DNA from 4 places in the Streptomyces sp. NPDC002779 genome. Region 1 is predicted to be linked to each of the others. Evidence: riboswitches for the same ligand, from Rfam matches in the RefSeq annotation. Region 1 holds a riboswitch; each other region holds the start of a gene.

Region 1 (7,508 bases):
CTGATCGGCGCGACCATCGCCTCGGCGGGCGTCGGCGCGGTCCACGGCGACGTGCTCGTCACCAAGGTCCTCATCCCGGCGATCGCCGCCCCGCTGGTCGCGGGCCTCGCGGCGATGCTCGCGACGAAGCTGATGTACTCCCTGGGCAAGAAGGCCGACGGCAGCCAGTCCTCCGAGAAGGGCTACCGCGCCGGCCAGATCGCCTCCGCCGGCCTGGTCTCCCTCGCCCACGGCACCAACGACGCGCAGAAGACGATGGGCATCATCACCCTCGCCCTCGTCGCCGGCGGCACCCTGGCGCCCGACTCGGACCCGCCGATGTGGGTCATCCTCTCCGCGGGCGTGGCCATCGCGCTCGGCACCTACCTCGGTGGCTGGCGGATCATCCGCACCATGGGCAAGGGCCTGACCGACCTCCAGCCGCAGCAGGGCTTCGCCGCCCAGACCAGCGCGGCGACGGTCATCCTGGCCTCCTCCCACCTCGGTTTCTCCCTCTCCACCACGCACTCCGTCTCCGGTGCGGTGATGGGCGCGGGCCTCGGCCGCAAGGGCGGCGTCGTCCGCTGGTCCACGGCGACGCGGATGTTCGTCGCGTGGGGCCTGACGCTGCCGGCCGCGGCGCTCGTCGGTGCGCTGGCCGAGTGGGTCACGAACTTCGGCCCCTGGGGCACGGCGGTCGTGGCGGTGTTCCTGGTCGGCTCCAGCGCGGCCATCTGGAAGGTGTCCCGCCGCGAGATCGTCGACCACACCAACGTCAACGAGACCGAGGAGCCCGCGGGTGTCGTGACCACGGCGATGGCGGCCGTCACGCCGCCGCCCGCCGGCCCGGTGACCGAGGAGCTCGCGGCGACGATCCCGGCCCCGGCCGGGGGCCCGACGCCGTCGGCCCGCGTCTGACCCCCGACCGGATACTCAAGGAAGCAGCATCATGAAGATCGACTGGGCGGCTCTCGGCTCCGTCTTCGGCGTCAGCCTCGTGGTCACCGTGGCCCTGGTGGCCCTGTTCACCCTCGGCATCGCGGGTCTGACGCGGCGCGAGCGGGCCGCGGAGCAGGGGGGCTCCGCGGGACTGGCGGTCACCGGCGCGTACGCGTGTTTCGCGGCGTGCGCGGCGGCTGTGGCGTACGGGATCTATCTGATCGTGGTCTGACGCGCCTCGCGCGACGGGCTCGCGCCCTGTTCCGGTGCCCCTTACGGGGTGTTCGGGGCAGGGCGCTTTCGCGTACGCGCGCGGTCGCGCAAGGCACTTGCGGGCAGTCGGCCGGGGGCGGGTGACCCCAGGGGCCAACCCCGCCCGGCCGGACCCGGTGTGGGCCTCAGCACACTCTCCTCTCGCAGGTCAACAGCAAGTTGACGGCTGTTCCGGGCCCGTGGTGGACTGCCGGAGCCATTTACGGCGGCAGGAGAGGAAGCCGGTGCGATTCCGGCGCGGTCCCGCCACTGTCACCGGGGTAGGAAGCCCCGGGAGCCAGGAACTCTCACCGCCGGTCTAGTCGAACCAGGGCGTGGACACCCTGAGTGAGGACATATCGCCATGCGCGGCTGCCGTCTGACACAGGCTCCGAGATGCACGACCCCCGACGCCGGGGTTCCGGCCGACCCGTCGGCCGGCTGAGCCGATGCGGGCCGATCGCGTCTTCGCGTACGGCGCCGCCGCCGGCCTCCTCGGTGACCTGATCCTCGGCGATCCCCGCCGCGGGCATCCGGTCGCCGTGTTCGGGCGGGCCGCGAGCGCCGTGGAACGGCGGCTGTGGCGGGACGACCGGGGCCGGGGCGCGCTGCACACCGCCGTGTGCGCCGGTGGCGCCGTCGCCGTGGGTGCGCTCGCCTCCCGTGCGGTACGCCGCTCCCCCGCCGCTTCCGTCGCGCTGACCGCTGCCGCCACCTGGGCGGTGGTCGGGGGGACTTCGCTCGGGCGGGAGGCCCGGACCGTCGGGCGAGCGCTGCGGGCGGGGGACGTCGAGGCGGCGCGGGCGCGGCTGCCGCATCTGTGCGGGCGGGATCCGCAGGCGCTGGACGCCGACGGGATCGCGCGGGCGGTGGTGGAGTCCGTCGCCGAGAACACCTCCGACGCCGTCGTGGGAGCACTGGTGTGGGGGGCCGTGGGCTCGGTGCCGGGGCTCCTCGGGTTCCGGGCGGTGAACACCCTCGACGCCATGGTCGGCCACAAGTCGCCCCGTTACCGGCGCTACGGCTGGGCCTCCGCCCGCCTCGACGACGTCGCCGGGTGGCCCGGGGCGCGGCTGACCGCCGTACTCGCCGCCGTCGCCGGAGGCGATCCCCGGGGTGCGGTGCGGGCCTGGCGGGCTGACGCGGCGCGGCATCCGAGCCCCAACGCCGGGCCCGTGGAGGCGTCGTTCGCGGGGGCGCTGGGGGTGCGGCTCGGGGGGACCTTGTCGTACGGCGGACGGATCGAGCACCGGCCGGTGCTGAACGGGGAAGGGCGTGCTGTGGAGGTCGGGGACATCGAACGGGCCGTACGGCTGTCCCGGCGGGTGAGCTGGCTGGCGCTGGCGGTCAGCGTCGTCGCGCGCCGCGTCGTGGCGGGGAGGCGGTCATGAACGGCGGAGGTCTCCTGGTCGCCGGTACCACCTCCGACGCCGGCAAGAGTGTCGTCACCGCCGGGATCTGCCGCTGGCTGGTCCGGCAGGGGGTGAAGGTCGCGCCCTTCAAGGCGCAGAACATGTCGCTGAACTCCTTCGTCACCCGCGAGGGCGCCGAGATCGGCCGGGCGCAGGCCATGCAGGCGCAGGCCTGCCGCGTCGAACCGACCGCGCTGATGAACCCGGTGCTGCTCAAGCCGGGCGGCGAGCAGAGCAGTCAGGTCGTGCTCATGGGCAAGCCGGTGGGCGAGTTGAGCGCGCGCGGCTATCACGGCGGGCGGCAGCAGCAGCTCCTCGGGACCGTGCTCGACTGCCTCGCCGAGCTGCGGGGCACGTATGACGCCGTGATCTGCGAGGGGGCCGGTTCGCCGGCCGAGATCAATCTGCGGCGCACCGACATCGTCAACATGGGCGTCGCGCGCCGCGCCGGGCTGCCCGTGCTGGTGGTGGGTGACATCGACCGCGGGGGCGTCTTCGCCTCCTTCTTCGGGACGGTGGCGCTCCTCTCCCGGGAGGACCAGGAACTCGTCGCCGGGTTCCTGGTCAACAAGTTCCGCGGTGACGTCTCGCTGCTGGAACCCGGCCTCGACATGCTGCACGACCTCACCGGGCGCCGCACGTACGGCGTCCTGCCCTTCCGGCACGGGCTCGGCATCGACGAGGAGGACGGACTGCGCGTCTCCCTGCGCGGGACCGTGCGGGAGTCCGTGGTCGCCCCGCCCGTCGGCGCGGACGTGCTGCGGGTGGCCGTCTGCGCGGTCCCGCTCATGTCCAACTTCACCGACGTCGACGCGCTGGCCGCCGAGCCGGGTGTCGTCGTGCGGTTCGTGGACCGGCCGGAGGAACTGGCCGACGCCGACCTCGTCGTGGTCCCCGGGACCCGGGGCACGGTGAAGGCGCTGGAGTGGCTGCGCGCGCGGGGGCTCGCCGACGCCCTCGTGCGCAGGGCCGCCGAACAGCGGCCCGTGCTCGGCATCTGCGGCGGCTTCCAGGTGCTCGGCGAGCACATCGAGGACGACGTGGAGAGCCGCAGGGGCCGCGTCGAAGGGCTCGGCGTCCTGCCCGTACGGGTGCGGTTCGCGCGCGAGAAGACCCTCACCCGGCCGGTGGGGGAAGCCCTCGGCGAGCGGGTCGAGGGGTACGAGATCCACCACGGGGTCGCTTCCGTCGCGGGCGGCGAGCCCTTCCTAGACGGCTGCCGGGTCGGGCAGACCTGGGGCACGCACTGGCACGGATCGCTGGAGTCGGACGGTTTCCGCCGGGCGTTCCTGCGGGAGGTGGCGGCCGCCGCGGGTCGCCGCTTCGTACCGGCCCCCGACACCTCCTTCGCCGCGCTGCGCGAGGAACAGCTGGACCGGCTGGGCGATCTGATCGAACAGCACGCGGACACCGACGCGCTCTGGCGGCTCATCGAGTCGGGCGCGCCGCAAGGACTGCCTTTCATTCCACCGGGAGCGCCCGCATGAGCACAGTGTTGTTGTTGTCGACCGCCGACACGGATCTGCTGGCGGCCAGGGCCGCGTCCGGCGCCTCCTACCGGATCGGCAACCCGACCCGCGTGGACGTCGCCGCGGAACTGCCCGCGCTCATCGCGGGCGCCGACATCGCCGTCGTCCGGCTGCTCGGCGGCAAGCGCGCCTGGGAGGACGGGCTCGCCGCGCTGAAGGCGTCCGGCATCCCGACGGTGCTGCTGGGCGGAGAGAGCGTCCCGGACGCCGAGTTGATGGCCGAGTCGTCGGTGCCCGCCGGTGTGGTCGCCGAGGCGCTGCGGTACCTCGTCGAGGGCGGCTCCGCCAACCTCACCGAACTCGCCCGGTTCCTCTCCGACACCGTGCTGCTGACCGGCGAGGGTTTCCTGGAGCCGCAGCAGATGCCGGAGTACGGCGTCCATGGCTCCCGCACGCAGGAGAGCGGCCGCCCGACCGTCGGCGTGCTCTTCTACCGGGCCCATGAGCTCAGCGGCAATACCGCGTTCGTGGACACGCTCTGCGACGCCATCGAGGCCCGCGGCGCCAACGCCCTTCCGGTGTACTGCGGTTCCCTGCGCGGCGCGGACGCGGGGCTGTACGAGATCCTCGGCCGGGCCGACGCCCTCGTCGCCACGGTCCTCGCCGCCGGCGGCACACACGCCTCCCAGGCATCGGCCGGCGGCGACGAGGAGGCGTGGGACATCGGAGCCCTCGCCGACCTCGACATCCCCGTGCTGCAAGGGCTCTGCCTGACCTCCTCGCGCCGGGCCTGGGACGAGTCCGACGCCGCCCTCTCCCCCATGGACGCGGCCATGCAGGTCGCGATCCCGGAGTTCGACGGCCGGCTGATCACCGTGCCGTTCTCCTTCAAGGAGCAGGGCCCCGACGACGTCCCGGTGTACGTCGCCGACCCCGAGCGGGCCGCGCGCGTCGCCGGAATCGCCGTACGGCACGCCCGGTTGCGGCACAAGCCGAACGCCGAGAAGAAGCTGGCGCTCGTCTTCACGGCCTACCCGACCAAGCACTCCCGGGTCGGCAACGCGGTCGGTCTCGACACGCCCGTCTCGGCGGTGCGGGTCCTGGACGCGCTGAAGGAAGCCGGGTACGGGGTGACGGAATACCCGTCCGAGGGCGACGAGTTGATCCACCGGCTCATCGAGGCCGGCGGCCATGACGTCGAGTGGCTGACCGAGGAGCAGCTGGCCTCCGCGCCCGCGCGAGTGCCGCTGGCGGACTACCGGGCGTGGTTCGACCGGCTCGACCCGCAGCTCAGGGACGCCATGCTGGAGGCGTGGGGCGAGCCGCCGGGCTCGCTGTACGTCGACGGGGACGACATCGTGCTCGCCTCCCTGCAGTTCGGGAACGTCGTGGTCATGATCCAGCCGCCGCGCGGCTTCGGCGAGAACCCGATCGCGATCTACCACGACCCGGACATGCCGCCGTCCCACCACTACATGGCGGCCTACCGCTGGCTGGAGAACTCGTTCGGCGCCGACGCGATCGTCCACATGGGCAAGCACGGCACGATGGAGTGGCTGCCGGGCAAGGGGCTCGGGCTGAGCGGAGGCTGCGCGCCGGACGCCGTACTCGGTGAACTCCCCCTCGTCTACCCCTTCATCGTCAATGACCCCGGCGAGGGCACCCAGGCCAAGCGGCGCGGCCACGCCACGGTCGTCGACCACCTCGTACCGCCGATGGCGCGCGCGGACACCTACGGTGACCTGGCGAAGCTGGAGCAGCTGCTCGACGAGTACGCGCTCGTCTCCGACCTGGACCCGACGAAGGCGCCGGCCGTGCGCGCGCAGATCTGGACGCTGGTGAAGGCGGCCGAGCTCCATCACGACCTGCATGTCGACGAGCAGCCGGACGACACCGAGTTCGACGAGTTCGTCATGCACATCGACGGCTATCTGTGCGAGATCAAGGACGTGCAGATCCGTGACGGCCTGCACATCCTCGGCGGCGGTCCGGTCGGTGAGCCGCGGGTGAACCTGGTGCTCGCCGTGTTGCGCGCCGCGCAGGTGTGGGGCGGGAAGGCGAACGCGCTGCCCGGACTCAGGGCGTCCTTCGCGGCCCATTTCGGGCTCAGCGAGAAGGAGTTGCTGGCCGAGCCGGGCGCGCCGCTGAAGGTGCCGGTGGAGCTGTCGGACCTGGTGGAGGGGCCCGCGCGTACGGCCGCCGACGCGATCGATCTGCTGGAGCAGCTGTGCCGCCGGGTGGCGGAGGGCATGGAGGAGCGGGACTGGGAGGCCGCCGCGGTCCCCGCTCTCGTGCGCGAGGTGCTCGGCACCGAGCTGCCCGAGGCCGTCGCCGTGCTGGAGTTCGCCTGCGACGAGGTCGTGCCGCGGCTCGCGCGGACGACCGACGAGATCGGGCACATCCTGCGGGCCCTGGACGGCGGTTACGTCCCGGCGGGCCCGTCCGGGTCGCCGACCCGCGGTCTGGTGAACGTCCTGCCGACCGGCCGCAACTTCTACTCGGTCGACCCCAAGGCCATTCCGTCCCGGCTGAGTTGGGAGGTCGGCCAGTCCCTCGCCGACTCGCTGGTGGCCCGCTACCTCCAGGACACCGGGGAGTACCCGAAGTCCGTCGGGCTCACGGTGTGGGGCACGTCCGCGATGCGCACCCAGGGCGACGACATCGCGGAGATCCTGGCGCTGCTGGGCTGCCGCCCGGTGTGGGACGACGCCTCGCGCCGGGTGACCGGGTTCGAGGTGGTGCCGTTGCCGGAGCTGGGACGGCCGCGCATCGACGTCACCGTCCGGATCTCCGGGTTCTTCCGGGACGCGTTCCCGCATGTGGTCGCGCTGATCGACGACGCGGTACGGGCGGTGGCCGAGCTGGCGGAGCCCGCCGAGTCCAACTACGTCCGCAAGCACGTGGAGGAGGACACCGCCGAGCACGGTGACCGGCGGCGGGCGACGGCACGCGTCTTCGGCTCCAAGCCGGGCGCGTACGGCGCCGGTCTGCTGCCGCTGATCGACGCCCGCAACTGGCGCTCCGACGCCGACCTCGCCGAGGTGTACGCGGTGTGGGGCGGCTACGCCTACGGGCGCGGGCTCGACGGGCGGGCGGCGCGCGGGGACATGGAGACGGCGTTCAGGCGGATCGCGGTCGCCGCGAAGAACGTCGACACCCGTGAGCACGACCTCGTCGACGCGGACGACTACTTCCAGTACCACGGCGGCATGGTGGCCATGGTGCGCCATCTGACGGGCGCGTCCCCCGAGGCGTACGTCGGCGACTCCGCCACCCCCGACCAGGTGAAGACCCGCACGCTGGGTGAGGAGACGCACCGCGTCTTCCGGGCTCGCGTGGTCAACCCGCGCTGGATGGCGGCGATGCGCCGGCACGGCTACAAGGGCGCCTTCGAGATGGCGGCGACCGTGGACTACCTCTTCGGCTACGACGCCACGGCGGGCGTGGTGGACGACTG
Region 2 (7,508 bases), on a different contig from region 1:
GTGGGGAGCTGTTCGTAGGGCTGTTCGATCCGGTGCTCGGCGAGCAGTGCGCGTACGGCTGTCCCGGCAGCCACTGGACGCACTCGGCGCCAATGGGCGGCCGCCCTGGCCGGGGCGCAGGAACTCGGCTGGGGCGGCCCCCTGCGCCGCAACGCGGTTCGGCGTGCGCGACGCCGGTGAGAACCTCTTCGGCTCCGGCGGCGAACAGCAGGCGTCCCATGGCGCGCCGAGCCGCCGCCCCGTCGTCACGCCCGACCCGCACAGCGGACTCCAACTCGCCCGCGGCTTCGGCGTCGCGGGCACGCGCGAGGTCGTCGAGCATGATGCGTTCCGTGGCCGGCAGGTAGGCGTCCGCGGTGGCGTGGGCCGCCGCCCGGTCACCGGCGGCCACGGCGTCGACGACCGGGGCCAGCCGGGCGTGGGCGGCCTCCGCTTCGGCGAACGGTCCGACCAGCGCCGCCCGTACCGGCAGGTAGGCGTTGCACAGGGTGTTGGTCAGCAGCACGTACACCCGGTTGCCGGTCGCCCGGGCCAGGGCGCGGTGCACCTCGGCATCCGCGAGCTGCGGGGCCTCGCCGCCCTGAGCCGCCCGGACCGCCGTCATCAGGGCGCGCAGTTCGGTGACTTGAGCCGGGGTGGCACGGGCGGCGGCGCGCTCCGCGATCAACGCGCCAATGGAGCGCCGGACTTCAAAGAGCTCACCGATCCAGTCCGGGCTGTGCCCCACGAGCATCGGCAGCAGGTCCGCCCCGCCCAGGCGCAGGACGTCCCGCACCCGGGTCCCCACTCCGTGCCGCGTCTCCAGCAGCCCGGCATGGGCCGCCGCCCGAACGCATGCTTGAGCGTGGTGCGGTTGACGCCGAACTCATCGGCCGGTTCCCGCTCGGGCTGCAGTCAGCTCCCCGCGGGGTGACGGCTGCCGAGAATGTCCTCCGGCAGCCGCTTCTCCAGCACATCGACCGTACTCTCCCGCGGCAGCGCACCCATTCCGACAACGCCTGCGCACCCAACTCCCGTGCTACCGGGCCCCGGTCAGGCGCGGCAGCGCAGCATCTCCAGGGGTGGGTGGGCGAGGACGTCCGCCCAGAAGTCCTCGCCGAACTCCCGGAGGCCGGCCTCGGACACCTGCAGCGGGACCCACTCCAGCGCACCGAAGCCGCTGGCCCGCAGACACGTCTCGTAGACCTCGCGGCGCGGGGCCGTGCTGACGATGGTGATCGGCTGCGGGTCGAGCAGGGCCGTGACCCGCACCCGCGGGCCCGTCTCGATCTCCTCGCCGGCGGGCTCGCAGCGGAACCCGTACTTGTCCAGGGACGGACAGTCGAACCGGTAGTCGGGCTTCTGGGCGAGCACGAAGAACTCCCCGCCCGGCACCAGGCTGCGGTGGATGTTCCGGCACATCCGCTCCATCGCGGCGATGTCCTCGGCGTAGTTGAGGCACTGCACACCCAGCGCGATGTCGAAACGCCGCTCCAGCGGCCGCAGTTCACCCACGTCACCGACCTCGTAGCGGACCCCGAGCGGATCGCGCTGCTCCATCTCCCGTGCGGCGGCGATCATCTCCGCGGAGATGTCGACCCCGAAGACATCCGTCGCGCCCCGCCGCTTGAACTCCCGGCTGTAGAAACCGGTGCCGCACGCCAGGTCGAGGACCGACTTGCCGGTCACGTCCCCGACCATGCCCAGGAAGCTCGGCACCTCCCCGTACCGCATCAGCGGCAAGGACTTGAACCCCTCGAATGCCTCGCCGATCCGGTCGTACTGCTGCACGCTCACGTGCTGCCCCCTTCTGCTCTTCCTCCGGTACGCGGCCCTGCCGGACCCCGCGTTCCGGGGCCCTCGGCCGTGGCAGCGAGTCTTCACCGGCGCGCTCGGCAGGCCGTACTGGCAGATGACACGAAGAAGTCGAGGGGGTGAGCCTCGGATCAACCAACAGACGTACGCCGGACGCCCGGACGGAGCATGCGCCGGACAACGCATGTGGCCCGCCCCGATGTTCGGGACGGGCCACATATCTGAGCGCCGGGCAGGCCTTGCACCTGCATCTCCCCGCAGGAAGCGGGGCGTCTTTCCTTGGACCACCAACGCAGAACCGGAGCGCCGGGCTCCCGGCGGACCGCTCAAGATCGACTATACAGCATTCCGGGATGCCGCGCCCGTCACCGGGACACCTCCCGGCGCGTCGCGCGGCTTTCCGGCCCCGCGCCGCGCGTACACCTCGATCTCGATCTTCATCCGAGGGTCGGCCGGGCCGCACATCAGCATCGTGGCGGCCGGGCGGACGTCACCGAAGCGGCGGCGCAGGGCCGGCCAGCACGGCTCGAAGTCCGCGCGGTCGGGCAGCAGGTAGCGCACCCGCACCACGTCGGCGAAGGTGCACCGCGCTTCCGCCAGGGCGGCTTCGATGGTGCGCAGGCACTGTTCGGCCTGTTCCACCACGTCGTCCGAGATCGTCATGGTGGCGTAGTCGAAGCCGGTCGTCCCGGACACATGCACCCGGTCGCCGTCCACCACGGCGCGGGCGTAGCCGATCTGCTCCTCGAAGGTGGAGCCGCTGAGGATCGCACGTCGCTCTGTCATGCGCCGACGCTAGGTGACCAGCAGGAATACGTCTAATACGACCATCGGCGCGAGCTGATATCTCTAGGCGTATGGACCGACCCGAACTGCCGCTCCCCCAGCTGCACGCCTTCGTCGTACTGGCCGAGGAACTCCACTTCGGTCACGCGGCCGCCCGCCTGGGCATCGCGCAGCCGCCGTTGAGCCAGCAGATCCGTCGCCTGGAGGAGAAGGTCGGCCATCCGTTGTTCCGCCGGGAGCCCGGCCGCGTCACCCTCACCCCCGCCGGACACGAGCTGCTGCCGGCCGCCCGGCGCGCCCTCGGCGACCTCGCGGACGCACTGGCCGCCGCCCGGGCCGTCGGCGCGGGCCGGGCCGGCCGGCTGCGCATCGGTTTCGCCGCCTCCCTCGCCCTGACCGTCCTGCCCCGCCTGCTCCGCGACTTCCGGCAGCGGTTCCCCGCCGTGCACCTGGACATCCGCGAGATGACCACCACCCCGCAGATCGCCGCCCTGCACGACGGGAGCCTCGACATCGGCCTGCTGCGGGAGCCCGATGACACCGACCCGGAGCTGGCGTTCCGGACGGTGCTCACCGAACCCTTCGTCGCCGTGCTGCCGTCCGCCCACCCCCTGGCCGCCCAACGCACGGTGCGTCCGGCGCAGTTGGCGGGCTCACCCTTCGTGCTGCTTCCCCGCGAGGCCGGACCGCTTCTGCACGACCGGATCACCGGCCTGTGCACCGCGGCGGGCTTCACCCCTCATGTCGTTCAGCACGCCGTGGAGTGGCAGACCGTGTGCGCGCTCGTCGAGACCGGTCTGGGGGTCTCCCTCGCCCCGGCCGGTATTCGCCGTATGCGGCTGAAGGGCGTCGCTTTCCGCGGGGTCGGGCCCGGCACCGCGCGCACGCGCGTCGCCGTCGCCTGGCGGAAGGGCGACGAGAACCCACTGGTGACCCACCTGCTGGAGACGGTCAGCGGGCCGGTCCGCGAGAGCCCGCACCGCCGGACGCCAGCCTCTTCCAGGTGAATTGCCCGGTCTGGTTGACTTCGAGGCGGGGGTGCGCGGTACCTCCCGATCGGGTTCTTACACGGTGTGGGCCCCGATGCCGAAGGAGAGCAGCCATGCGCGTACGCGTCACTCTCGTCCCCGCCGCCCTGACCGCCGCGGTTCTCGCCGCCGCCGGTGACGCCGCCGCCCACGACGCCCCCGGCGTGCATGTCTCCAACAACGCGCCCGTGGTCACCGTGGTCAACACCGTCGAGATCAACGACCCGCTGGAGGACGTGCTGGAGCACACCCTCAACTTCGGGGACGGCTACAGCTGGGACTGACCCCCCGCCCGCCCGGGAACCGGGCGCCGCCGGTGCGCGCCCCGGCGCGTGTGCGGGCGTGCGCCGTCCTTGCGCCCCTGGGGAGCGCTTGTCAGCCGACCTGATCAGGCACTACTGTCACCACGCCTTGGTGAACGGGAAATCCGGTGTGATGCCGGTGCGGCCCTCGCCACTGTGATCGGGAAGTCCGGCTCCGGCCCTCGCGGGCAGCCACTGGGTCCTCGGACCCGGGAAGGCGGAGTACGGGCGGTGTCACCCGTCAGCCAGGAGACCGGCCAAGGCGCGTCAACCATCCACGAGGTGCTGGAGAGGGTCTGCTGAGCCATGCACATAGCCGAGGGATTTCTGCCTCCGGCGCACGCCGTCGCCTGGGGCGTCGCGTCCGCGCCGTTCGTCGTCCACGGAGTCCGGTCACTCACCCGTGAGGTCAGGGAACACCCGGAGAGCACCCTGCTCCTCGGCGCCTCCGGTGCCTTCACCTTCGTCCTGTCCGCTCTCAAACTGCCCTCCGTGACCGGAAGCTGCTCCCACCCCACCGGCACCGGCCTGGGCGCCATCCTCTTCCGGCCGCCGATCATGGCGGTCCTGGGCACCATCACCCTGCTCTTCCAGGCGCTGCTGCTCGCGCACGGCGGCCTGACCACCCTCGGCGCCAACGTCTTCTCCATGGCGATCGTCGGGCCCTGGGCCGGATACGCCGTCTACAAGCTGCTACGGCGCTACGACGTGCCGCTGATGGGCGCCGTGTTCTGCGGCGCGTTCGTCGCCGACCTGTCCACCTACTGCGTCACCAGCGTTCAGCTGGCGCTCGCGTTCCCCGACCCGAGCAGCGGGTTCCTGGGCGCGCTCGGCAAGTTCGGCTCCATCTTCGCCGTCACGCAGATCCCGCTCGCGGTGAGCGAGGGACTTCTCACCGTGCTCGTGATGCGGCTGCTGGTGCAGTCCAGCAAGGGGGAACTGACCCGGCTCGGCGTGCTCCTGACCGACGGCAAGCGGGCCCGGACCGAGTCGAGCGAGGCGGTGGCCCGATGAGCCGCAACACGAAGATCAACCTGCTGCTCCTGCTGGCCGTGGCGCTGCTCGCGGTGATGCCGCTCGTCCTCGGTCTCGGCGACCACAAAGAGGAGCCCTTCACCGGCGCCGACGCCGAGGCGGAGACGGCCATCACCGAGATCGACCCGGACTACGAACCCTGGTTCTCGCCCCTGTACGAACCTCCCTCCGGGGAGATCGAGTCGGCGCTGTTCGCCCTCCAGGCAGCGCTCGGCGCGGGCGTCCTGTGCTACTACTTCGGCCTGCGGCGCGGCCGCAAGCAGGGTGAACAGCGGGCGCTGGAACGGGATGCCGTGGGCGCGCGGGGTGCCGGGGAGTCCGACCGCGAAGGGGTCTGATCCCCGGTGCTGCCGATCGACGCGGCGGCGCACAGCAGTCGCTGGCGCCGGCGCCATCCCGTGGACAAGGCCGTGCTCGGGCTCGGCCTGACCGTGCTCGCGATCTCCCTGCCGCCGTGGCCGGGCGCCGCCCTGGTCCTTGTGACGTCCCTGATCGTCCTGCTCGGTCCGGCGGGTGTGCCGGGCCGGAAGCTGTGGCGCGCCTACCGGGTGCCGCTGGGTTTCTGTGTGACCGGTGCGGCCACGCTGCTCGTCCAGGTGGGCGGGCCGCAGGGGTTCGTCTCCCTCGCCGACGACGGTGCGCTGCGCGCCGGGGAGTTGCTGCTGCGCACCTCGGCGGCCTCCCTGGGCGTGCTGCTGTTCGCGTTCACCACGCCGATGTCGGATCTGCTGCCCCGGCTGGTGAAGGCCGGGATACCGGCGGCCGTGGTCGACGTGGCGCTGGTGACGTACCGGATGAGTTTCCTGCTGCTGGACTCGATGCGCCGGGTCCGGGAGGCGCAGGCCGCGCGGCTCGGGCACACCACGCGGGCCGCGACCTGGCGGTCCCTGGGCGGGCTCGGGGCCACCGCCTTCGTGCGGGCCTTCGAGCGGGCCGTGCGGCTGCAGTCCGGGCTCGCCGGACGCGGCTACGACGGCACGCTGCGCGTACTGGTGCCCGAGGCCCGCGTCTCCGCCCGTTTCACGGCCGCGAGCTGCGCGCTCCTCGTCGCGCTGGCCGCCCTCACCCTCGTACTGGAAGGCCCCCTGTCATGAGCGAGTTGGTCGCCCTCCAGGGCGCGTCCTACGCCTACGAGGAAGGGCCGGTCGTGCTCGACGGGCTGGACTTCGAGGTGTGCGAGGGGCGGGCGCTGGCCCTGCTCGGACGCAACGGCAGCGGCAAGACCACGCTGATGCGGCTGCTGAGCGGCGGACTGCGGCCGCGCACGGGCCGGTTGACCGTCGAGGGGAAGCCGGTCTCGTACGACCGCAAGGGGCTGACCCGGCTGCGGACCACCGTGCAGTTGGTAGTGCAGGATCCGGACGATCAGCTGTTCGCGGCGTCCGTCGGGCAGGACGTGTCCTTCGGGCCGCTCAATCTCGGGCTCACCGACACCGAGGTGCGCGGGCGGGTCGAGGAGGCGCTGGCGGCGCTGGACATCACGGCGTTGGCCGATCGGCCGACCCATCTGCTCTCCTACGGTCAGCGCAAGCGGACGGCCATCGCGGGCGCGGTGGCGATGCGGCCACGGGTGCTGATCCTCGACGAGCCGACCGCCGGGCTCGATCCGGACGGGCAGGAACGGCTGCTCGCCACGCTGGAACGGCTGCGGGCGAGCGGTACGACGGTGGTCATGGCCACCCATGACGTCGATCTCGCGCTGCGCTGGGCCGATGACGCGGCGATGCTCACTCCGGGGGGCGTCCGCACAGGGCCCGCGCCGGAGATGCTGGCCCGCACGGATCTGCTGCGGGCAGCGGGGCTGCGGTTGCCGTGGGGGGTGGCAGCGGCGCAACTACTGCGGGAGCGCGGGTTGTTGGGCGATGGTGTGCCAGGTCCCCGTACCCCAGACGAACTCACCGCGCTGATCGCTTCGATCCCGGCCGACGGCTGACGTACCCCGGCGAGGAAAAGGGATTGCCGTGCGCGTCCGGCTCACGTTGGCTGGGCGGCATGGCTGAACTGCGTACCGATCACCTCCTCCTGCGCCGCTGGCGGGACTCCGACCTGGAACCGTGGGCGGCGATGAACGCCGATCCCGCCGTGCGGGAGCATCTGGGCGCGGCGCTGACCCGCGAGCAGAGCGACGCCTCCGTGGCGCGCTTCCTGGCCGAGTTCGACCGGCGAGGTCATGGCTGGTGGGCGGTGGAGGTGCGGGCCACGGGTGAGTTCATCGGCTTCGCGGGCCTGGACGAGGTGGAGGACGACACCCCCTTCGACGGGGTGGAGATCGGCTGGCGGCTCGCCCGTCCGGCCTGGGGGCAGGGGTACGCGACCGAGTCCGCCAGGGCGGTCCTGGCGTACGGCTTCGACACCCTCGGTCTGCCGGAGATCTTCGCGGTGACCACGGCCACCAACTTCCGTTCGCAGGCGGTGATGCGCCGCATCGGCATGACCCGCGTCCCCGAGCACGACTTCGACGATCTCACGGCACCGGCAGGGCCCCTGCGTCCGAACGTGGTGTACCGCAAGAGGCCGCCCGTCCGGGCCTAGGACTTTCGGCCCTCGTTCCACGCACCTCAAG
Region 3 (7,508 bases), on a different contig from region 1:
TGAAGCCCCTGGTAGACGGCTTTTCGACCGAGAGAACTGTCTCCACCAGAGGCATCCTGTGTTCGTGTACCCGTCGGGCGCCCAACTCGCAGCAAGGTGCGGCCTGGGGCCCACGACGGCCTACCGCTACGTCACCGAGGCCGTTCGGGTGAGCAGGCCGCATATGCGGTCGGCGGTGCGGGTTGCTGCAGCCGCCAGGTCCTGGTCGAAGCCCACCAGCACGGTCAGTTCGGCAGTGATCTCGTCGGTCGGCCCGAGCGTCCGCAGGGTGTGCGGCATGGTTCGTGCGGCGTCCGAATGAACCTGGCCAAGCCCTACTGGTCCTCCGGCGGAAACACCGGCTCCCCGCTGCCCAGCAGCGTGATCACGATCGCCTCCACCGGGCACATCTCCGCCGCCGCCAGCACCTCCTCGTGGGCGTCCGTCTCCGGCTCGCACGGGTGGGACTGGCGGGCGGTGTCGAGCCGGAACGCGTCGGGGGCGCGGTGGACGCACTGGGCCGAGCCGATGCACACGGACCGGTCGACCTCGACATGCCAGCGGTCTCCCGCCCCCACGCCCGGCTCCGCTCGCGCGGGAGGTGCCCCCATCCCTACGCCTCCCAGCCCGCGGGGAGGTGGATCATCTTGTGCTCCAGGTACTCGCCGTACCCCTCGGGCCCGAACTCCCGCCCCAGACCGGAGTTCTTGTAGCCGCCGAACGGGCCAAGCATGTCGAGGCTGAAGGTGTTGACGGAGTAGGTGCCGGTACGGACCCGGCGGGCGACCTCGATGCCGCGCTCGACGTCGGCCGTCCAGACGCTGCCGCTGAGCCCGTACTCGGAGTCGTTGGCGATTCTCACCGCCTCGGCCTCGTCGCCGTAGGGCAGCAGGCAGATCACCGGCCCGAAGATCTCCTCCCGCGCGATCCGCATGGAGTTGTCGACGTCGCCGAAGAGCGTCGGCTCGACGTACCAGCCCCGGTCCAGGCCCGGCGGGCGCCCGCCGCCGGTGAGGATCTTGGCGCCCTCCTCCTGGCCGATGCGGATGTAGTCGAGGTTGCGGCGCTGCTGGCGCTTGGCGACGAGCGGGCCGACCTGCGTCGCGGGGTCGAGGGGGTCGCCGACGACGAGGGCGTTCGCGGCGGCGGCGAGGGCCTCGGCGAACTCGTCGTAGCGGGAGCGGGGCAGCAGGATGCGGGTCTGGGCGACGCAGGCCTGGCCGTTGTTCATCCAGGCCGCCGGGACGATGCCGGCCACCGCGGTGTCGACGTCCGCGTCCGGCAGCACGACCGCCGCCGACTTGCCGCCCAACTCCAGGGTCACCCGCGTCAGGTTCCGCGCGGCCACCTCCATCACGCGCTTGCCCGCGGCGACCGAGCCGGTGAAGGAGACCTTGTCGACGCCGGGGTGCCCGACGAGGTACTCGCTGACCTCGCGGTCGGCGGGGAGGATGGACAGGACCCCCTCCGGCAGCCCGGCCTCCTGGGTGATCTCGGCGAGCAGACAGGCGTCGAGCGGCGTCTCGGGGGACGGCTTGAGCACCACCGTGCAGCCGGTGAGCAGGGCGGGGCCGAGCTTGGCGGCGGCGACGAACTGCGGGACGTTCCAGGGCACTACGGCCGCCACGACCCCGACCGGCTCGCGCCGCACGAGGATCTTGCCGAGGACGCCGTCGCGGTGTTCCTCGTAGGTGAAGTTGCGCGCGACGGTGATGGCGGAGTCCCACACCATCATCGCGCCGAGCGCCTGCGCGAGGACGCTCCAGGAGTAAGGGGAGCCGTTCTCCGAGGAGATGACCCGGGCGATCTCCTCGTGCCGCACGGCGAAGGCGTCCTTGATCCGGGTGACGACCTCGATCCGCTCCTCCAGGGACATCCGCGGCCAGGGCCCTTCGTCGAAGGCCCTGCGGGCGACGGCGACGGCCCGGTCCACGTCGGCGGTGGACGCGTGCGGCACCCGCCCGATGACCTCTTCCGTGTGCGGTGAGACGACCTCGATGAAGTCCTTGCCGAGGGGATCGGTCAACTCCCCGCCGATGAACAGCTGTCCGTGTTCCACGAGCTCGGTCATGGCCGACGCCTCCTGCGGAGCTGAGCACTGTTTCTGACGCTGCACTGTTTCTGACGCTGCCTCAGAACTGATACCAGTTCTAGTTATAGTGGGCAATGACCGCGACGCGGAGGGGCAGATGACGAGAACCCACGATCACGGCGGGGGCGTTCGCTCCCTCCAGGTCCCCATCCCGGACAACCCGCTCGGCCACACCCTCGTCTACGTCGTCGACACCGACCGCGGGCCCGTGCTGATCGACACGGGCTGGGACGACCCGGCCTCCTGGGACACCCTCGCCGAGGGCCTGACGGCCTGCGGTACGTCCGTCGGTGAGGTCCACGGCGTGGTCGTCACCCACCACCACCCCGACCACCACGGCCTGTCCGGCGCCGTGCGCGAGGCCTCCGGCGCCTGGATCGCGATGCACGAGGCGGACACGGCGATCGTGCGCCGCGCCCGCTCGGCCGAACCCGAGCGCTGGTTCGCGTACATGGCGGCGAAGCTCACCGCGGCAGGCGCCCCCGAGGAGCATGTGGCCCCGCTGCGCTGCGCCCGCCGCCGTGCCCTGCCCGGCCTCTCCCCCGCCCTCCCGGACCGCGAGATCGTCCCGGGCGAACTCCTCGACCTCCCCGGCCGCCGGCTGCGCGCGATCTGGACCCCGGGCCACACCCCGGGCCACGTCTGCCTGCACCTGGAGGAGGAGCACCCCGAGCAACTCCCCGGCCACGGGCGCCTGTTCTCCGGCGACCACGTCCTGCCGGAGATCACCCCGCACATCGGCCTGTACGAGGACCCCGACGACACCACCGTCACCGACCCCCTCGGCGACTACCTGGACTCCCTGGAACGCGTCGCCCGACTGGCCCCCGCCGAGATCCTCCCGGCCCACCAGCACCCCTTCACCGGCGCGGAGGCCCGCGTGCGGGAGCTGCTCACCCACCACGAGACGCGCCTCACCGGCCTCCTCACCCTCCTCCGGGAACCCCTCACCGCCTGGCAGCTCGCCGAGCGCATGGAATGGAACCGCCCCTGGGAGCAGATCCCCTACGGCTCACGCACCATCGCGGTCTCGGAGGCCGAGTCCCACCTGCGCCGACTGGTGAAGCTGGGCAGGGCGGAGACGGTGACGGGGAGCGAGCCGGTGACGTACCGGGCCGTGTGAGGGTTCCGTAAGAGCCGGATGTACGGGCCGGTAGAGTGGCCGCGTCGTCATCACACCCGTACGGGGGGAAGCCGGTGCAATTCCGGCGCTGACCCGCAACCGTGAGCAGCCGAAGAAGCCTTCAGAAGACGAAGAAGCCGAAGAAGCTGCGAGCCGGACTGCCCCGCACGGGTACGTGAAACGGCTCACGTGCGTCGGCAGCCCGCCGCCGCACGGCACCGTCGAGGTCTGCGGAGCCGAGCCGCCCGGGGTCGTCCCGTGCTGCCCGGCTCCCCCCAGGGAGAGGCACCCGCCGATCATGAACGTCCGCCGCAGCGCCGCGGTCCTGGCCGCCACCGCCGTGATCGGCACGGCCACGCCCGTCATGGCCGCGTCCCCGTCACCGTCGCCGTCCGTGGCGATCCCCTCCGGTCTGTACGGCACCGCCGATCCGACGTACGACGGCGTCTGGCGCCAGTCGCTGGCCCTGATCGCCCAGCACAAGTCGGATGTGCGGCCCGCCGCCAAGGCCGTCGACTGGCTGCTCGGCCAGCAGTGCGCGAACGGCGCCTTCGCCCCCTTCCGCGCCGAGCCCGCCAAGGCCTGCGACGCCAAGGTCATGGTCGACACCAACAGCACGGCCGCCGCGGCCCAGGCCCTTGCCCTGGCCGGTGACGGCGACCACATGGACGTCGCCCTCAAGGCGGTCACCTGGCTCAAGAGCGTGCAGAACAAGGACGGCGGCTGGGGCTACACCCCCGGCGGCCCGAGCGACGCCAACTCCACGTCCGTCGTCATCGGCGCCCTCAACGCCGTGGGCCAGGAACCCGACACCACGGTCAAGGGCGGCAAGTCCCCCTACGACGCCCTGCGCGAGCTGGCGCTGCCCTGCGAGGACGGCGGCGCGTTCGCCTACCAGCCCGACAAGAAGGGCAAGCTCACCGCCAACGCGGACGCGACCGCGGCGGCCGTGCTCGGCCTGAAGGGCATGAGCATGGAGTCGGCGAAGGCGGCCGACGACACCGACCTGCGCTGCGCCGACGCCACCGAGCCCGACCGGGTCGCCGCCAACGGCGCCTCCTACCTCGCCGAGGCGATGAAGAAGGACAGCCACCTGATGTCCGCCCTCGCCGGTGCCGAGGACCAGCCCGACTACGGCAACACGGCCGACGCGGTCGTCGCGCTCGCCGTGACGGCCGGCCCGAAGGCGGCGGAGAAGCCGCTGACCTGGCTGGAGAAGAACTCCGCGGACTGGGCGAAGCAGAACGGCCCCGCCGCCTACGCTCAGCTGATCCTCGCGGCCGAGGCGGCCGGGGCGGACCCGCGTGCCTTCGGCGGCACGGACCTGGTGAAGCAGCTCAACGCCACCGGCCCCGAGCCGAGGACGCAGGCCACCGCGAAGGCCGCCGAGAAGGCGGAGGACGACGAGGACGGCGTCAGCGTCTGGTGGATCATCGGCGTGGGCCTGGTCGCGGGCATCGGCGTCGGCTTCCTGTTCACCGGCCGCAACAAGGGGCAGCAGCTGTGACACGCCGGGCCTGCGCACTGCTGCTGGCCGTGCTCGCCCTGTGGGCCGCGGCCCCCTCGGCGCAGGCCGCCGGGTACCGCTACTGGTCCTTCTGGGACCGCGACGGTTCGTCCTGGACGTACGCCACCCTGGGCCCGTCCACGACGGTCCCCTCGGACGGCGACGTCCAGGGGTTCCGCTTCACCCTGAGCGAGGACTCGTCGGACGCGGCGACCCCGCGCGGCACGGCGTCCTTCGGGGCGATCTGCGCGCGGACACCGGCCCGGGACGGCGAGAAGCGGGTGGCCCTGGTGATCGACTTCGGCACCAAGACGGAGTCCCCCTCGGGAGATACCCCGCCGAAGCTCCGCACGGCCTGCGCGCGGGTCGGCGAGGACGCCACCACGGCGGATGCGCTGGCCTCGGTCGCCAAGCCGCTCCGCTACGACTCCAACGCCCTGCTGTGCGCCATCGCGGGCTACCCGAGCGCGGGTTGCGGCGAGAAGGTGGCGAAGTCGGCGCCCGAGAGCACGGAGCAGACGGACGGCCCGTCCGTGGGCCTGTGGGCGGGCGTAGCGGGCGTGGCGACCCTGGGAGCGGCGGCAATCTGGCAGGCACGCCGACGCGGGCATGGGTAAGGCGCCCAGCCGTTCGGGGCGCAGCGGCACCCAGCATGCGCCGGTGGGCGAACCCACCCCGCCCAGGCCCACGCCCCGCGTCCCCCTCCACCCCGGTGCCTGGTGGCTCTGGTCCCTAGCCCTCGGCACCGCCGCGACCCGTACCACCAACCCCCTCCTCCTCACCCTCCTCATAGCCACGTCCGCCTACGTCGTCGTGACCTGCCGCCAGAACACCCCCTGGTCCCGCTCCTACAACGCCTTCGTCAAGCTCGCCCTCGCCGTCATCCTCATCCGCCTCGCCTTCGCCGTCGTCCTCGGCTCCCCCATCCCCGGCACCCACACCCTGGTCACCCTCCCCGAGATCCCCCTCCCCGACTGGGCGCAGGGCATCCGCCTGGGCGGCCGGGTCCACGCGGAGGGCATCGTCTTCGCCCTCTACGACGCCCTGCGGCTGGCCACCCTCCTCATCTGCGTGGGCGCGGCGAACGCCCTCGCCAACCCCACCCGCCTCCTCAAATGCCTCCCGGGTGCCCTGTACGAGATGGGCGTCGCGGTGGTCGTGGCGCTCACCTTCGCCCCGAACCTCATCGCGGACGTCCAGCGCCTACGGGCCGCCCGCCGCCTGAGAGGCCGCCAGGACAAGGGAATCAGGGGCCTGCTCCAAGTGGGCCTGCCCGTCCTGGAGGGCGCCCTGGAACGCTCGGTCGCCCTCGCCGCCGCGATGGACGCCCGCGGATACGGCCGTACCGCCGACGTCCCGCCCGCCGTACGCCGTACCACCACCGCCCTCACACTCGGCGGCCTGCTCGGCGTCTGCGCCGGGACCTACGGCGTCCTGACGCCGGAGGGCGGCACCTACGGCCTCCCCGTCCTCCTCGCCGGGCTCACCACCGCCCTCGTCGGCCTGCGCCTGGGCGGCCGCCGAGTCACCCGCACCCGCTACCGCCCCGACCCCTGGGGCGCGCGGGCCTGGCTGGTGACGGCGTCCGGGACGGCGGTCGCCGCGCTCATGTTCCTGGCCGAGGCCCGGGACCCCGCGGCGCTGGAGCCCGGCGTGATCCCCCTGACCGCCCCCACCCTGCCCCTCTGGCCCGCCGCGGCGATCCTCCTCGGCCTGCTCCCCGCCGTCCTCGCCCCCACCCCGAAGGAGCCGTCGTGATCCGCTTCGAGAACGTCTCCGTGACGTACGACGGACAGCGCGAACCCACGGTGCGGCACATCGACTTCGAGGTACCGGAAGGCGAACTCGTCCTGCTCGTGGGCCCGTCGGGCGTGGGCAAGTCCACGGTCCTGGGCGCCGTGAGCGGCCTGGTCCCGCACTTCACCGGCGGCACCCTGCGCGGCCGGGTGACCGTCGCCGGCCGCGACACCCGCACCCACAAGCCGCGCGAACTCGCCGACGTGGTCGGCACGGTGGGCCAGGACCCCCGCGCCCACTTCGTGACGGACACGGTGGAGGACGAACTGGCTTACGGCATGGAGTCGTTGGGTCTGGCCCCGGACGTCATGCGCCGCCGGGTCGAGGAGACCCTGGACCTGCTGGGCCTGGCCGATCTGCGCAACCGCCCGATCGCGACCCTCTCCGGCGGCCAGCAGCAGCGCGTGGCGATCGGCTCGGTCCTCACCCCCCACCCCCAGGTCCTGGTCCTCGACGAACCGACCTCCGCCCTGGACCCGGCGGCGGCGGAGGAGGTCCTGGCGGTCCTCCAGCGCCTGGTCCACGACCTGGGCACGACGGTCCTGATGGCCGAGCACCGCCTGGAACGGGTCATCCAGTACGCCGACAACGTCGTCCTGCTCCCGTCCCCGGGAGCGGCCCCCGTCCTCGGCCCCCCGGCGGAGGTCATGGCGATCTCCCCGGTCACCCCACCGGTCGTGGCCCTGGGCCGCCTGGCGGGCTGGACCCCCTTGCCCCTGACGGTCAGGGACGCCCGCAGAAGGGCAGCAGACCTACGGCACCAGCTGAAGGAACGGGACACCAACTCCCCAAAGGGGCGCGGGGAACTGCGCGACCAGCCACACCCCACCCGCAGCCGCCCCCAAACCACAACCCCCACCCCACTGGGCGCCCCCACCCGCCGCTGGTTCCGCCGCACCCCCAGCACCCCGCCGTCCCCTCTCACAGCCGAAGTACGGGCCCTGACCGTCACCCGCGGCGCGGCCCGCATCCGCAGCCTCCGCAAGGTCGACCTCACCGTCACCCCCGGC
Region 4 (7,508 bases), on a different contig from region 1:
CGATGGAGAGGCCGATGCGCGTCTCCCGGGTGTCGTACCGGTCGGTGATCACCTGCGCGAGGTCGGCAAAGCCTCGGGCGTAGGCATCGGTGACCGGGTGCCATCCCTGGTCGGGGCCGCCCAGGGTCAGGGTGAAGAAGCCTCCCAGCGCCGCTACGTCCTGCAGCGCGGCGGCGACGGCCCGGGCGGGCGCACGAGCAGGCACAGGTACCGGTGCGGTCATGTCTGCGTGGCTTCCTGTTCGGGTGCGGGCTGGTGGGCGGTGAGCGGGATCACCTGTGGCAGGCCGGTGCGGGGATGCTCGGTGATGTCCGCCTCGACGCGGTAGACGTCCCTCAACAGGGCGGGCCTGAGGACATCGCGGGGTGTGCCGTGGGCGACCACACGTCCGGCGTCCATCACGCAGAGGCGGTCGCAGAACGAAGCGGCGAGGTTGAGGTCGTGCAAGGCGACCACGGCGGTGACCCCGAGGCGGCGGACGAGGCGGAGCGCGTCGAGCTGGTGGCGTAGATCGAGGTGGTTGGTGGGTTCGTCCAGCACGATCGTCCCGGCCTGCTGGACGAGTGCGCGGGCGATCAGGACGCGCTGCTTCTCACCGCCGGACAGCCGGTCGAAGGGTGCCTGGGCGAGGTCGGTGACGTCCAGTTCCGTCAGGGCGGCCGTGACGATGGCGCGGTCGTCGGCGTCATCGCCCGCAAAGGGGCGCTTGTGGGGGGTGCGGCCCATGGCCACCACCTCATACACGGTGAGCTCGAAGTCCCCGGCGTGCTCCTGCAGGACAGCCGCCAACTGCCGGGCCAGTTGCTTGCCGGGCATCCGCCAGACGTCCGTCCCGTCCAGCAGCACACGACCCGACGTGGGGCGCAGTGCCCGGTAGACGGTGCGCAGGAGGGTGGACTTGCCGGCGCCGTTGGGGCCGACGAGCCCGACCATCTCTCCGGCGGACACCGTCAGAGAGACCTGATCGACCAAGGGCGCGCCGTCGACAACCACCGACACGTCGTCAATGTGCAGAATCGCGGGTGCCGTTGGCGGCCGTCCGGTCATCCCGGTCATCGCGCGCTCCTTCGCATCAGCCAGAGGAAGAAGGGGCCGCCGACCAGAGCGGTGAGGATGCCGACGGGGATCTCCTCGGGGCTCATCAGGGTGCGCGCGGCCAGGTCGGCGGCGATCAGGAAGGCCGCGCCGAGCAGAGCCGCGGCCGGGAGCGCTCGGCGGTGGTCGGCCCCGACCAGGAGCCGTACGACGTGGGGCAGGATCAGGCCCACGAAGCCGATCTGGCCGCTGACCGCGACGATCGTGCCGATCATCAACGCGACCAGGGTGAACAGTGCGGCACGGAAGCGGTGGACGTCCAGGCCGAGGGCGGCTGCGGCCTCTTCACCGGCGAGCAGCAGGTTCAGCGGACGGCTCACCCCGAGCAGGACGGCCGTACCGATCAGGACCACGGCGGCCGGGATCCACACGATCGTCCAGGTGGTACCGGCCAGTCCGCCGAGCATCCAGCGCATCGCCGACTGCGTCTTGTGGGGGTCGTTGGAGGTGACCACGAGGAAACTCGCCACCGCCGACAGCACCTCCGCCATCGCCACGCCCGCCAGGACCAGCCGTACGGTGGTCATCCGTCCGCCGGAGCGGGCCAGGAAGTACACCGCGACCAGGGCCGCCAGCGCGCCGCAGAACGCCGCCAGCGGCAGCGAGAAGGCTCCGAACAGCGTGACGTTGAGGACGAGGACCAGGACCGCGCCGACGCTCGCGCCCGACGACACTCCCAGCAGCATCGGGTCGGCGAGCGGGTTGCGGACCAGTGCCTGCAACGCCATGCCCGCCACCGTCAGGCCGGCTCCCACCACCGCGCACAGCAGTACGCGGGGCAGCCGGACGTCGGTGACGATCGTCTCCCGTACCGGGGGCCACGTCTCATCGGCGAGGGCGGGGTGCAGGTGGTGGAGCAGGATGCCCCACACCTCGTCGGCCGGGATCGTGACCGAACCGGCCGCGATCCCGAACGTCGCCGCCACCGCCACCAAGGCGGCGAGCCCGGCCAGCACCAGGGAGTAAGGGAGCCTGCGGCGGCCGGTGACGGCCTGCGCGGTCCCGGTCCTGGCAGAGCCCTTGCCGACCGTGTCGGCGGTTACCGGCGTCCTGCCCGTTGCGACGGCGTCGGTGCCGGCGGCGGCCGGTTCGCTCACGCCGGTCACCGGAAGCGGTCCGGGTGGAGCTGACGGGCCAGCGACGCAACGGCCGCGGGCACCCGTACGCCCACGACGGTGGAGGACAGCGGCAGCACCGCGAACCGCCGGTTCTTGATGGCGGGCACGTCCTTCAGCGCCGGATTGGCGAGCAGGAACTCCTTCTTCTTCGCCACGCTCTGGTCGCCGTAGTCGTAGATGACGATGACCTCGGGCGCCCGCTCGGCCACCTGCTCGAACGACACGTCACCGAACGGCTTGTCGAGGTCGGCGAAGAGGTTGACGCCTCCGGCGCGCTCGATCATGTCGTTGCCGATGCCCGCGCCGCCCGCGGTGAAGGCGCTCTTGTCGCCGCTGTCGTAGACGAACAGCTTTACCGGCTCCGCTCCGTCGAGTTTGCTGTCCACCTCCTCCAGGGTGGTGTGCAGCCGTTCGATCTGCCGTTCTGCCCGCTCGGGGACGCCGAAGACCTTGGCGACCTCGCGGATCTCCTTGTCCATCGCGGTCATCGTCACCGGCCCGGCCGGGCATTCCTCGATGTTGAGGCGGGTGTTGATGCCGGCCTGGGTGAAGGCGTCACGGGAGCGGCCCTCCTTCTCGTCGAAGGTGGAGGCCCAGCCGCCGTAGACGAAGTCGGGCTCGGCGGCCAACAGCGTCTCGTACGACGGGTACTGCTCCGACAGCACCTTGACCTTGTCGTAGGCGGCCCGGTACTCGGGGAGGATCGCGTCGTCGAGGTAGCCCGTGCCGACCATCGACTTCTCCAGCCCGAGCGCCAGCATCACCTCGGTCGCGTGCTGGTTCAAGGACACCGCGCGCTGCGGCGGGCGCTGAAACGTCGTTGTCACCCCGCAGTTGGACACGGTGACCGGGAATCCCTTCACGGCCGGTCCGTCGGAGCCCCGGGCGTTGTCCTGGGCGTTTGCACCGCAACTGGTGATGAGCACAGCGGTGGCCGTGGCCAGCAAGGGGGACAGCAGACGTCTGCCCGTCATGGGGAAGGTCCTCTCGTACGGGTGCTACGGACGGTCGGCGCGCAGGCTGCCGGTCTCAGCGGGCCGCGCGGCGCCGGGGCGGGGTGAAGGCGTAGAGGTCGAGGATCTCGGGCCGGGCAGCGATGCCGAGGCCGCCCGCGCTCGCCCAGGCGGCGATGTCCTCGGTCGCGGCGGGGTCGTTGACCAGGCCCAGCCGGACCGGCCGCGCCCCGGCGGTCCGTCCGGCGGAGGAGGGCTGCACGACGATCACGTTGGCCTGATCGCACACATCCAGGCAGGCGGAGACGCGTACGGGAGCGACCTCGCCCAGGCGCGCGGTCTGCGCGGTGTGATCGACGCCGGTCACCTCGGGACTGCCGCAGCAGCAGTCCCGGCACACAACGACCCGGCACGGCACCGGAGTTACCGGTCTTGTACCGACTGCGCCCACTGGGCTGCCGTACGCCTCCTCGGCCGGCCTCACGGGCATGCCGAACCACCCTCCTCCGGGGAAATCCGCCCCGGGTTCGTCGAGGAGGCGACCGCGTGAGTCTCCTGGCTCTCGGGTCGAAGCGCGTCCCGGCCTTCCCACCCGGCTTGGGGCAGTGGCCTGTTCGGGACTGGCTCGCCGATCACAGTGGCGGGACCGCGCCGGATTCACACCGGCTTCCTCGTCCGCCGTCGCCTTGTCGCCGGACATCATCGCACAGGGCTACCTGCATATGATGCGCAGATGCAGAACTATCGCATCAGGGCCGCCATGGCCGCCGACCTCGACGAGGCGCGGGCGGTGATGCTCGACACCGTCTACCGCGACTTCGGCACCGGCTACGTGCCGCGCTGGCACGCCGACATCATCGATCCGGGGTCGTTCTACGTCGCCCCGCCCCGGCACACCCTGCTGGTCGCCGTCGACGAGGAGGACGGGACGGTGGCCGCGACGGCCGCGCTCGACGCGCGGGGGCCGGTCCATCCGCCGAACCCGCGGTGGCTGGCCGAGCGGTACCCGTCGGGTGAGACCGCGCAGCTGCGGCGCGTGTACACGCGCCCGGAGCACCGGCGGCGCGGGCTGGCCCGGCAACTGGTGACAGAGCTGCTGGACTTCGCGCGGACGGACGGCGGTTACCGGTCCGTGTACCTGCACACCGACCCGCACTCCCCCGGCGCGATGGGTCTGTGGCGGACGCTGGGCAAGGCCGTCTGCGACGAGAGGGAGGACCTGCCCGGCGGCGGCAACGGCGTGGTGCACTTCGAGATCCCGCTTGCTTAAATGAAAATCATATTCATATGATGCTGGTCGTTGCCGGCCGACCGACCCGTAGGGGAACGTCCGCCCTATGGAAAGACAGAACGAGGACCATGAGATCTCCCCGCCGTCGACTCATAGCCGGCCTGCTGCTCGCCCCCGTGCTCTCCGGCTGCTTCGCCTCCACTGACGACGACTCGTCCTCGGACTCCTCCGGCTCGGGTGAGGCCGGGCGCCTGCGGGTGGCGTTCGCCTTCCAGCCGACGGAGAATTACTCGCCGTACGGCGGCCAGGACTCCTTCATCCTGTCCCGGCTCGGTGTGAGCGAAGGGCTGACCCGGCTGGACGCCAACGGCACCGCGGCCCCCGCGCTCGCCGAGTCGTGGAGCAGCCAACAGGGCGGAAAAAGCTGGGTGTTCACGCTGAGGGACGCCACCTTCCAGGACGGCAGTGAGGTCACCGCGAAGGCCGTCGCCTCCGCCCTCACCCACGCCGCCGCTGCCGACCCGGCGCCGACCGCGATCTCCGGCGTGAAGCTGACCGCCGAGGCCGTCGGGGAGGACCAGGTCAAGGTCGGCACGGGCGAGGCCGACCCGGTGCTGCCGCTGCGGCTGACCAACCCCAGCCTGGCGGTGTTCTCCCCCAAGGCGTACGGCAAGGACGGCGAGGTGAACCCGGCCGGCACCGCCACCGGCCCCTTCGAACTCACCCGGACCACCGGGGACACGGCAGCCGCCCTGGACCGCTACGACGACTACTGGGGCGGGCGCGCCCAGGCGTCCGGCATCGACGCGAAGTTCGTCTCGGACGGCACCGCCCGCGCCAACGCGCTGCGCACCGGGGACGTGGACATCGCCGAGGCTCTGCCCGTCGCGCAGGTCGCCTCCCTGGACGCGGACACCGTCCACGAGATCAACACCGCGCGGAACACCAGCCTGTACCTCAACACCCAGCGAGGTGCCTTCGAGGACGCGGGGCTGCGGGCCGCCGCGCGCGAGGCGATCGACACCTCCGCCGTCGCCAAGGGCGTGTACGAGGGGCACGCCGAGCCCGCCCAGGGCATCTACGGCCCCGCCCTGACCTGGACCGCGGGCAAGAGGACCGAGCCGACCGGCCGGGCCGAGGCCACCGACCCGGACGGCAAGCCCCTCACCATCGCCACCTACAACGACCGGGCCGAGCTGCCCGAGACCGCCCAGGTGCTCCAACAGCAGCTCCAGAAGGCCGGGTTCACGGTGAAGCTGGAGGTGCGCAGCTACGCACGCCTCGAAAGCGACCTGCTGGCGAAGAAGTTCGACGCCGCCGTCGCCTCCCGCAACATGATGCTCGACACCGGCGACCCGGTCACCGTCCTGGCCGGCGACTTCACCTGCGACGGCAGCTACAACCTGTCGTTCCTGTGCGACAAGGACGTCGACCGGCTGGTCGAGAAGGCCCGGGCCGAGGCCGATCCGGGCAGACGGCAGGACGCCGCGATGAAGGCGGAGGCCGCGATCATCGGCACCGACGCGGTGATCCCGCTGGTGCACCTGAAGGTCGTCACCGGCCTCGGTGCGTCCGTCCAGGGCGCGCTGCTCGACCCCTACGAGCGGCAGTTCGTCGGCACCGGGACCCGGCGCTGAACCCCTTGGCCAGTAGGCCCCTTGCCGCCGCCCTGCGCACACTCGCGCGGGGCGGCGGCCTCACCCTGCTGTGGCGGGCCCTTCTGACGGGTGCCCTGGTGTGCGCGATCGGTCTGCTGCCGTGGCTGTCGCGCACCGACCCGGCGCTGACCGTGCTCAAGGCCCGCTCGGCGGAACGCGACCCCACCCCCGAGACGCTGCGGGCCATCCGGGACGAACTCGGCCTGGACGACGGCCCGGTGGCACTGCTCGGCCGCTGGCTGGGCGGTCTGCTGCGCGGGGACGCGGGCCGGTCCTGGGTGTCGGACACCGAGGTGCTGCCCGCCGCCACGCAGGCCCTCGGCGCCTCCCTGCTGCTGATGGCGGGGGCCGTCGTCATCGCCCTGGTCACGGTCGCGGCGGTGTGCGCCCGCACCCTGTGGCTCGGCTCGCGGCGCCGCCTCGGCACCCGCGGCCCCGGCGGTACCGGATCGGCGGTGCTGGCCGCGCTCCCGGAGTTCCTCATCGCCTCTGTGCTGGCCTCGGTCGTCGGCGTACAGCTGGGCTGGCTGCCCGCCCTCGGCTGGTACGGCCCCCAGTGGATGATCCTGCCCTCGCTCGCCCTCGGCCTGCCCGCCGGAGCCGTCCTCGGGCGGATGCTGGACGACCTGCTGCCCGCGGCGTTCACCGAACCGTGGGCGCTGGCCGCCGCCGCGCGCGGCATACCGCCGGGTTCCGTCGCGCGGCAGGCACTGCGCCGGTGTGCGCCGGGACTGCTGCCCAACGCGGGACTGTTCGTGGTCGGCCTGACCGGCGGCTCGGTCGCCGTCGAGCAGATCTTCGACATCCCGGGACTCGGCCGGCTCACCCTGCGCGCGGCGCTCGCCCAGGACCTGCCCGTCCTGCAGACCGGCACACTCGCGCTCGTCGCGCTCGCGGCAGCGGCGGCTGTGCTGGCCCGGCTCGGCGTGCGACGGCTGATCGGGCCGGCACTGCGCGACGGCGCCCTGCACTCCCTGCACCGGCCCACCCCGCCCGCCGCACGCGTCGTACCCGTCGTCTACGCACTGCTGCTCGCCGGCGTCATCGGCCTCGGCCTGCCCCGCGACCCGCTCGCCCTGGACACGACCGCCAAACTCCAATCCCCTTCCGTCACCCACCCCTTCGGCACCGACGCGCTCGGCCGTGACGTCCTCGCCCGCGTCGCGCACGGCGCACTCGACACCCTCGGCACCGCCCTCGCGGTCGCCGCCGCCGCTCTGCTGACCGGCATGCTGCTGGGCCTGCTGCCCCGCCTGTCCGGACCCCTGGTCGACACCGTCAACGCCGTACCGCCGGTACTGGCCGCCCTTCTCGTCACCGGCATCGCGGGCAGCGGCCCCTGGACACCCGCCCTCGCCATCGCCGTCGTCGCCTGGTCCCCGCTGGCCACCCACTTCTCCGCCCTCCTGCGACAGGAGCGCGCCACCCTCCACCTGACCGCCACCCGCGCTCT

Evidence for each region. Region 1 has a riboswitch for cobalamin ahead of ACFYW5_RS22395 (cobalamin biosynthesis protein). Riboswitches for the same ligand answer to the same signal wherever they lie in the genome.
Region 2: it holds a riboswitch for cobalamin, as region 1 does, so the genes downstream of both, ACFYW5_RS26260 (energy-coupling factor ABC transporter permease) here and ACFYW5_RS22395 (cobalamin biosynthesis protein) in region 1, are expected to answer to the same signal.
Region 3: it holds a riboswitch for cobalamin, as region 1 does, so the genes downstream of both, ACFYW5_RS09240 (prenyltransferase/squalene oxidase repeat-containing protein) here and ACFYW5_RS22395 (cobalamin biosynthesis protein) in region 1, are expected to answer to the same signal.
Region 4: it holds a riboswitch for cobalamin, as region 1 does, so the genes downstream of both, ACFYW5_RS31010 ((2Fe-2S) ferredoxin domain-containing protein) here and ACFYW5_RS22395 (cobalamin biosynthesis protein) in region 1, are expected to answer to the same signal.

What each region holds. Positions count from the first base shown of each region.
Region 1 is NZ_JBIAQC010000007.1:418,444-425,951, reverse strand. Features, by position in the region: gene ACFYW5_RS22405 (anion permease) at 1-897, shown strand, start outside; gene ACFYW5_RS22400 (hypothetical protein) at 929-1,150, shown strand; cobalamin riboswitch at 1,357-1,499, shown strand; gene ACFYW5_RS22395 (cobalamin biosynthesis protein) at 1,620-2,561, shown strand; gene ACFYW5_RS22390 (cobyric acid synthase) at 2,558-4,069, shown strand; gene cobN (cobaltochelatase subunit CobN) at 4,066-7,508, shown strand, end outside.
Region 2 is NZ_JBIAQC010000010.1:4,463-11,970, reverse strand. Features, by position in the region: gene ACFYW5_RS26290 (FadR/GntR family transcriptional regulator) at 1-775, opposite strand, end outside; gene ACFYW5_RS26285 (class I SAM-dependent methyltransferase) at 1,033-1,776, opposite strand; tRNA gene ACFYW5_RS26280 (tRNA-Gly) at 2,019-2,088, opposite strand; gene ACFYW5_RS26275 (RidA family protein) at 2,131-2,580, opposite strand; gene ACFYW5_RS26270 (LysR family transcriptional regulator) at 2,652-3,587, shown strand; gene ACFYW5_RS26265 (hypothetical protein) at 3,683-3,892, shown strand; cobalamin riboswitch at 4,004-4,187, shown strand; gene ACFYW5_RS26260 (energy-coupling factor ABC transporter permease) at 4,217-4,924, shown strand; gene ACFYW5_RS26255 (energy-coupling factor ABC transporter substrate-binding protein) at 4,921-5,283, shown strand; gene cbiQ (cobalt ECF transporter T component CbiQ) at 5,290-6,039, shown strand; gene ACFYW5_RS26245 (energy-coupling factor ABC transporter ATP-binding protein) at 6,036-6,878, shown strand; gene ACFYW5_RS26240 (GNAT family N-acetyltransferase) at 6,938-7,477, shown strand.
Region 3 is NZ_JBIAQC010000002.1:806,052-813,559, reverse strand. Features, by position in the region: partial or broken gene ACFYW5_RS09260 (transposase) at 145-303, opposite strand; gene ACFYW5_RS09255 (ferredoxin) at 315-590, opposite strand; gene ACFYW5_RS09250 (aldehyde dehydrogenase) at 593-2,050, opposite strand; gene ACFYW5_RS09245 (MBL fold metallo-hydrolase) at 2,169-3,194, shown strand; cobalamin riboswitch at 3,219-3,380, shown strand; gene ACFYW5_RS09240 (prenyltransferase/squalene oxidase repeat-containing protein) at 3,493-4,701, shown strand; gene ACFYW5_RS09235 (SCO2322 family protein) at 4,698-5,318, shown strand; gene ACFYW5_RS09230 (CbiQ family ECF transporter T component) at 5,311-6,459, shown strand; gene ACFYW5_RS09225 (ABC transporter ATP-binding protein) at 6,456-7,508, shown strand, end outside.
Region 4 is NZ_JBIAQC010000014.1:101,183-108,690, reverse strand. Features, by position in the region: gene ACFYW5_RS31030 ((2Fe-2S)-binding protein) at 1-223, opposite strand, end outside; gene ACFYW5_RS31025 (ABC transporter ATP-binding protein) at 220-1,047, opposite strand; gene ACFYW5_RS31020 (FecCD family ABC transporter permease) at 1,053-2,192, opposite strand; gene ACFYW5_RS31015 (ABC transporter substrate-binding protein) at 2,198-3,187, opposite strand; gene ACFYW5_RS31010 ((2Fe-2S) ferredoxin domain-containing protein) at 3,243-3,584, opposite strand; cobalamin riboswitch at 3,694-3,893, opposite strand; gene ACFYW5_RS31005 (GNAT family N-acetyltransferase) at 3,900-4,436, shown strand; gene ACFYW5_RS31000 (ABC transporter substrate-binding protein) at 4,526-6,034, shown strand; gene ACFYW5_RS30995 (ABC transporter permease subunit) at 6,067-7,508, shown strand, end outside.